3 regions of the Streptacidiphilus sp. BW17 genome follow, and region 1 is predicted to be linked to each of the others. Evidence: riboswitches for the same ligand, from Rfam matches in the RefSeq annotation. Region 1 holds a riboswitch; each other region holds the start of a gene.
What was found. Region 1 has a riboswitch for thiamine pyrophosphate ahead of thiO (glycine oxidase ThiO). Riboswitches for the same ligand answer to the same signal wherever they lie in the genome.
Positions count from the first base shown of each region.

Region 2: another riboswitch for thiamine pyrophosphate. It lies ahead of thiC (phosphomethylpyrimidine synthase ThiC); the one in region 1 lies ahead of thiO (glycine oxidase ThiO).
Region 3: another riboswitch for thiamine pyrophosphate. It lies ahead of ABH940_RS00935 (cytosine permease); the one in region 1 lies ahead of thiO (glycine oxidase ThiO).

Region 1 covers NZ_JBGCCR010000002.1:193,314-195,509, reverse strand. The annotation lists gene thiO (glycine oxidase ThiO) at 1-1,050, opposite strand, end outside; TPP riboswitch at 1,045-1,156, opposite strand; gene ABH940_RS02940 (NAD(P)/FAD-dependent oxidoreductase) at 1,181-2,196, shown strand, end outside.
Region 2 covers NZ_JBGCCR010000001.1:280,166-282,361, forward strand. The annotation lists gene thiC (phosphomethylpyrimidine synthase ThiC) at 1-1,222, opposite strand, end outside; TPP riboswitch at 1,218-1,355, opposite strand; gene ABH940_RS01240 (YibE/F family protein) at 1,436-2,196, shown strand, end outside.
Region 3 covers NZ_JBGCCR010000001.1:201,972-204,167, forward strand. The annotation lists gene ABH940_RS00930 (S1C family serine protease) at 1-823, opposite strand, end outside; TPP riboswitch at 1,168-1,296, shown strand; gene ABH940_RS00935 (cytosine permease) at 1,295-2,196, shown strand, end outside.

The sequences.
Region 1 (2,196 bases):
CGCGATCAGGTCGGGCAGCGCGGTCGGGCCGAGCAGCGGGGCGTTGTCGGGGGTGCCGGGCCGCAGCCCGGCGTTGGTCTCGGCGAGCGGCAGCTCGGTGATGCCGGGCAGCAGTTCGCGGGCGTCGCGCAGCAGCTCGTGGACGCCGCCCGCGGTGACGGTGGTGTCGAAGCCCTGCTCCTCGCTGGTCGCGCCGAGGACGAGTTCGCCGTTCTCGCGCGGGACGACGTAGATGTGGCAGCCGCGGACCACGGCGCGGACGTTGCGAGAGAGGAACGGCATCGGCAGCGGGCCCTGGACGGTCTCCATCCGCAGCCGCAGCACCTGGCCCTTGACCGGCCGCACCGGCAGCCGTGCCTCCGGCGGCAGACCGGGCAGCTCGCCGGACCAGCTCCCGGCGGCCAGGACGGTCCGCCCGGCGGAGATCCGGGTGCCGTCCTCGGCGACCGCGCCGGCGGCGCGGTTGTCGGCCACGGTGAGCCTCGCCGCGCGGGACCGGTGCAGGGTGACGCCCGCGCGCTCGCAGGCGGCGACCAGCGCCGCGCCGAGGCGGCGGCCGTCGACCTGGTGGTCCTCGGCGACCAGCGTCCCGCCGCGCACGTCGGGGGCGAGCATCGGCTCCAGCCGGCGGCACTCGCGGCCGGTCAGCCACTCGGTGGCGAGGCCCAGCCGCTGCTGGAACGCGTGCACCTCGCGCAGCTCGGCGCGGTCGTCGGCGTCGAGGGCGACGGCCAGGGTGCCGCAGCGGCGGTAGCCGGTGTCGAGACCGCCGCTGGCCTCGGTCAGCTCGGCGACGAAGTCGGCGTAGCGGGTGTTGGACGCGATGCCGAGCCGGAGCAGCGGCTCCTCGCCGTACTGGAGCTCGGTCACCGGGGCCAGCATCCCCGCCGCGACCTGGTTCGCGCCGTGACCGGGATCGGGGTCCAGCACCGTGACGGAGAGGCCACGCTGCGCCGTCCGCCAGGCCACGGCCAGCCCGATGATGCCGCCGCCGACGACCAGGACGTCGGTGCTGCTGTCGGACGTTCGATCGACATGCTCGCGCGTCATTGTTCCTGCGCTCCCTTCGCCGGCATGACCCGGATCAGGTTCGGACGGTCGGAGGCGCCCCAGCCTCCCTCTCAGCCCGGTGCTCCGGGCTCCCGTGTCTACTTCACGCTTCACTCTATACAGTGGCGCAATGGCTGTAGTGATCGTCGGGGCCGGGATGGCCGGCGTGCAGACCGCGGTGGCCTTGCGCGCGCAGGGGTACACCGACCGGCTGACCCTGCTGGGGGCTGAACCGCACCCGCCGTACGACCGTCCACCGCTCTCCAAGGACGTGCTGCTGGGCAAGGTCGCCGACTCCCGCTTCGAGGTGGACTTCGCGGGCCTCGGCATCGACCTGGCGCTGAGCCGCCGCGCGCTCTCCCTGGACGCTGACGCGCACCTGCTGCGCACCGACACGGGCGACCTCTCCTACGACCGCCTGGTGCTGGCCACCGGCGCGGCCCCGATCTCACTCCCGGGACAGCCGGAGTCCGCCTTCCTGCTGCGCACCCAGGACGACGCGGTCGCGCTCAAGGCCGCGCTCCGGCCGGGCGCGCGGGTGGCCGTCGTCGGCGCGGGCTGGATCGGCGCGGAGGCGGCGACCGTCGCCCGGCAGTTGGGCTGCGAGGTCACCGTCGTCGAGGCCGCGCCCTCCCCGCTGGCCGGCGCACTGCCGACCGAGCTGGGGGAGCGGACCCGCGCCTGGTACGCGGAGGCGGGCGTCCGCCTGCTGACCGGCGCCGCCGTGAGCGGCATCCTGCCGGGCGGACTCCACCTGACCGACGGCCAGGAGATCGAGGCCGACGCGGTCGTGGTCGGCATCGGTGCCCGACCGGAGACCGGCTGGCTGGACGGCTCCGGCGTGGCCCTGGACGACCGCGGCGCGGTCGCGGCGGACGAGCGGCTGCGGGCCGGTGGTGTGGCGGACGTCTTCGCTGTCGGCGACTGCGTCTCGTTCCCGTCCCGGCGCTACGGACGGCGGCTGACGGTCCATCACTGGGACAACGCCATGCAGGGCGCACGCGTGGTGGCCGCCAACGTGCTCGGCGGCGAAAGCCTGTACAACCCCGTGCCGTACTTCTGGTCCGAGCAGTTCGGGCGGATGGTGCAGGTCGCCGGCGTGTGGAGCGGCGGCGACGAACAGATCTCGCGCGGCGACGACACGGT
Region 2 (2,196 bases), on a different contig from region 1:
GGACGTGGCCCGGGCCCTCGATCATCACCTGGACGTCGTGCGAGCGCGCGATCCGGCCGAGCTCGCCCAGCGTCTGCAACTCGGCGAACTGCGCCTCGTCGTTGGCGTCCGCGATGGAGCCCGGACGCAGCCCGTCACCCAGCGAGTAGGTGACGTCGTAGGCGCGCAGGATCTCGCACAGCTCGTCGAAGTGCGTGTAGAGGAAGTTCTCCTGGTGGTGCGCCAGACACCACGCCGCCATGATCGAGCCGCCGCGCGAGACGATGCCAGTCTTGCGCCGGGCCGTCATCGGCACGTAGCGCAGCAGCACTCCCGCGTGGACGGTCATGTAGTCGACGCCCTGCTCGCACTGCTCGATCACGGTGTCGCGGTAGACGTCCCAGCTCAGCTCCTCGGCCTTGCCGTCGACCTTCTCCAGCGCCTGGTAGAGCGGCACCGTGCCGATCGGGACGGGCGAGTTGCGCAGGATCCACTCACGGGTGGTGTGGATGTTGCGTCCGGTGGAGAGGTCCATCACGGTGTCCGCACCCCAGCGGGTGGCCCAGGACATCTTCTCGACCTCCTCCTCAATCGAGGAGGTGACCGCCGAGTTGCCGATATTGGCGTTGATCTTCACCAGGAACTTCGAGCCGATCAGCATCGGCTCCGACTCCGGGTGGTTGACGTTGGCCGGCAGCACCGCGCGGCCCGCCGCGAGCTCCTCGCGGACGGTCTCGGGCGACATGCCCTCGCGCAGCGCCGCGAACTCCATCTCCTCGGTGATGATCCCCCGTCGCGCGTACGCGAGTTGGGTCACCGCGGCGCCGTCCCGCCCGCGCCGAGGACGGCGGGGACGGCCGGGGAAGACCGCGTCGAGGTTGGCCAGCCCTGCCCCACCGCGCGGCGAGGTGTGCTTAAGGCCGTCGTCCTCGGGACGCGACTCACGGCCGTGGTACTCGTCGACGTCCCCGCGCTGGCTGATCCAGGCGTCGCGCAGCGGCGGCAGGCCGCGTCGGACGTCCGGCTCGTAGGCGGGATCGGTGTACGGACCGGAGGTGTCGTACAGCGGCACGGTCGCGCCGTTGCTCAACAGCACCTCGCGGAACGGGACGCGCAGATCGGGGCGGGTGCCCTGGTGGTACGCCTTGCGCCAGGCCGGCGTCGGGTAACCGCCCGCCGTGCTGGAGGCCGTGACGGCCTGCTCGGAGACAGACTGCTGCTGTGCGTCGTCGTGCGTGGTCATCAGACCCACTACTCCCTACGCCGGCATTACCCGGTCAGGTTCCTGCGGTCGGCGCAAGCATTCGACGTCCCCATGTCGGGACGGCGGTCAGCGCCCTCTCAGCCCGGTGCTCCGAGCTCCCGCGTCTACAGATGAGATGGGCACACAGTATCGACGGGTGTCGTCTTTGGCGAGGGCGCGTCCGAGGACCGGTCACCGCGATAGCTTCGCGAAGTGGCAGCGCCGCACCTCTCCCGATCCCACGCGCACGAGCACCAACACCCGCGCGGGGACGACCACGCGGGCAGCCACGGCCACTCGCACGACCACGGTCCGGCCAGCCCCGCGTCCGCGCGGCTGCGCGTGCTGCTGGCGGCTGTACTGGTGCCGTTCGCGCTGGCGGTGCTGTGCGGGCTGTGGTTCCTCTGGCCCGCACCGATCCCGCCGCACGCGGTGACCGGTGTCGGCTTCGACCAACTGACGGTCACCGGCACGGTGACAGCCACCCGCACCGTCTCCTGCGGTGCTGCCGCCACCCCCGGTTCCGGAGCCGTCGGCAACTGCACCGCCATCACCGTCCGCCTGACCAGCGGCAAGGACGCGGGCCGCTCGGTCGGCCAGAACCTGACGCCCGACCAGACCGCCGTCTACGTCACGGGCGAGCAGGTCATGATGGACTACTCGCCTTCTGCCCCGGCCTCGCTCCAGTACACCGTCGAGGACGCCGACCGCAGCGCGCCCGTCGCCCTGCTGGCCGCGCTCTTCGCCGTCGCCGTCGTCCTGGTCGGCCGGCTGCGCGGGCTCGCCTCGCTCGGCGCGCTGGCGATCAGCTTCCTGGTGCTGGCCCTCTTCGTCCTCCCGGCGATCCTGGGCGGCGAGAACCCGCTGGCCGTGGCGGTTGTCGGGGGCGGGCTGATCATGCTGCTGGCGCTCTACCTCTGCCACGGCGTCTCCGCCCGGACCTCGGTGGCCGTGCTGGGGACGGTCGTCTCGCT
Region 3 (2,196 bases), on a different contig from region 1:
CGTAACCCTGGGCGCGCCCCACGACGGACGCGTTGTAGCTCGACCCGTCGGCGAACTTCACCGTGAGCTTGCCGCCGCCGATCGAAGGGGCGACGACGTGGTTGTTGGTGAGGATGTGGCCCTGGGTGTCGAAGACGAAGCCGGTGCCCGTGCCGGACTCGGAGGAGCCGCTGGCCTCGATGGTGACCACGCTCGGCAGCGCCTTGGCCGCGATCGCGGCGATGGAGCCCGCCGGTCGACTGAGGCCGTTCGGGTTGCTGGCGGCGGTCACCGTGGTGCTGGAACCGGCGGTGTTGCGGCCCTCCAACCAGGAGCCGATACCGCCGCCGACCGCGCCCGCGACGATCGCCGTGGCGGCGAGCAGCGCGATGAACACGCCACGACGGCTCCCCGCCGACCTGGGCTTCTCGACGATCTGGCCCGCCCCGAAGGGACCGACCGGGGCGTCCGGGAGCGGCGGCATGGGCGCGGTCTGCCAGATCGGCGGCTGCTGCGGAGGCTGCGGCGGCCCGGAGGGAGCCTCGACCATCGGAGCAGGGGCAGAGACCGGCGCCGGTGCAACAGGAGGAGCGGGCGCCGGAGCGGGCGGCTCGACGAAGGGCGGGATCGGCGCGGCCGGTGCCGCAGGCTCGGCCGGAGCCGTCGGCGGCTGGTCCGCGACCGGCAGGCGCGCCGGGGGTGCGGGGAAGCCGGCGAGGTCGGGGTCGGCCGGGGGCGCGACCGGGGTACTCGCGGGCGCCTGCTCCGCCGGACGATCCGCCGGAGTCGCATCGGGGGCGGGGCGTTCCGACCCGTCGGGCCCACCCTCGTGCTCGGTGCTCACGAATCGACCTCCTTGATACCGGACCAACGGGCCCTAGCATTCCGCAGACGCTGTCGGGGCATCGTAAGTCCCAGCCGTGCGCGTGGCACCCCGGCCGCACTCCGGCCACCGCCGTGTTCCCGGGCTGTTCCCGCCCTGTTCCGCCCCGATCCGCCGTGATCCACCCGGATCCGCCCGGATCCAGCAGGGCCCAAAACCGGCTGCGGAGAGGCCCGACCAGCGTCCCCACCGGACGCCCAGCCCCTGGACAGGCCTTGGACGGTCACCGTACAAGCCGTACCATGCCTCGAAAACACGTACCAGCGCGCGGCGACGCGTGCTGAACCTGCACCATATTCATACGTATTCATATGCGCGGGAGCTTGGACCTCACTCCAGGCTGAGAGGGCAGCAGGCCGCAGGACGCGGCAGGGCAGCCGACCGCCTGAACCTGACCGGGTAATGCCGGCGTAGGGAGCTCTGCAGACGGCCATGTCCGCAACCCTTCAGCACGACCCCGACCACCTGGGCGCGGCGTCCGCACACGCGGCCGAGGCTCCGCTCGTCCTCGACACCGCGCCGCCGCGCACCCTCGGCTTCCGCGAGCAGGGCGCGCTCTGGGCCAACCTCGGCGTCAGCCTGATCGGCTTCTCCAGCGCCGCGACGGTGATGGTCAACTCCAGCAACAAGAACCTGGCGCTGGCCGCCTCGTTCACGGCGATCGTGGTCGGCACGGTCATCGGCACGCTGATGCTCGCGCTGGCGGCGATCATCGGCACGCGGACCGGCGCGCCCGCCATGGCCGTGCTGCGCGGGCTCTTCGGCACGAAGCTCTCCTACGTGCCGACGGTGCTCAACATCATCCAGTGCGTCGGCTGGGGCGTCTACGAGCTGACCGTGATCACCCAGGGCGCGCAGGCGCTCTACGGCGGCATTCCGCGCTGGGTCTACGTGCTGGCGGCCGGGGCGCTGACGACGGCGATGACGATCCGACCGCTGGGCTCGATCGCAGTGCTGCGCCGCTACGTCGCGATCGCGGTCGGCGTGTCGATGCTCTTCTTCACCATCCAGCTGGTCCGCCACGGCGTGCACAACCCCGGTGGGAGCAACTGGAACGGCTTCCTCTCCGCGACCGACTACGTGATCGCGGTCTCGATCTCCTTCGTGCCGCTGGCCGCCGACTACACCCGGCACTCGCGGACCGTGAAGGGCTCGTTCTGGGGCACCTTCACCGGCTACACCGTCGCGCAGATCTGGTGCTACATCGTCGGCGCGATCGCGCTGACCCAGGTCGGCGGCGACCCGAACAAGATCTTCTCCACCTTCACCGGGCTGACCGCCGGGTGGATCTTCTTCCTGGTGCTGGTGCTGCGCGAGGCCGACCAGTCCTTCGC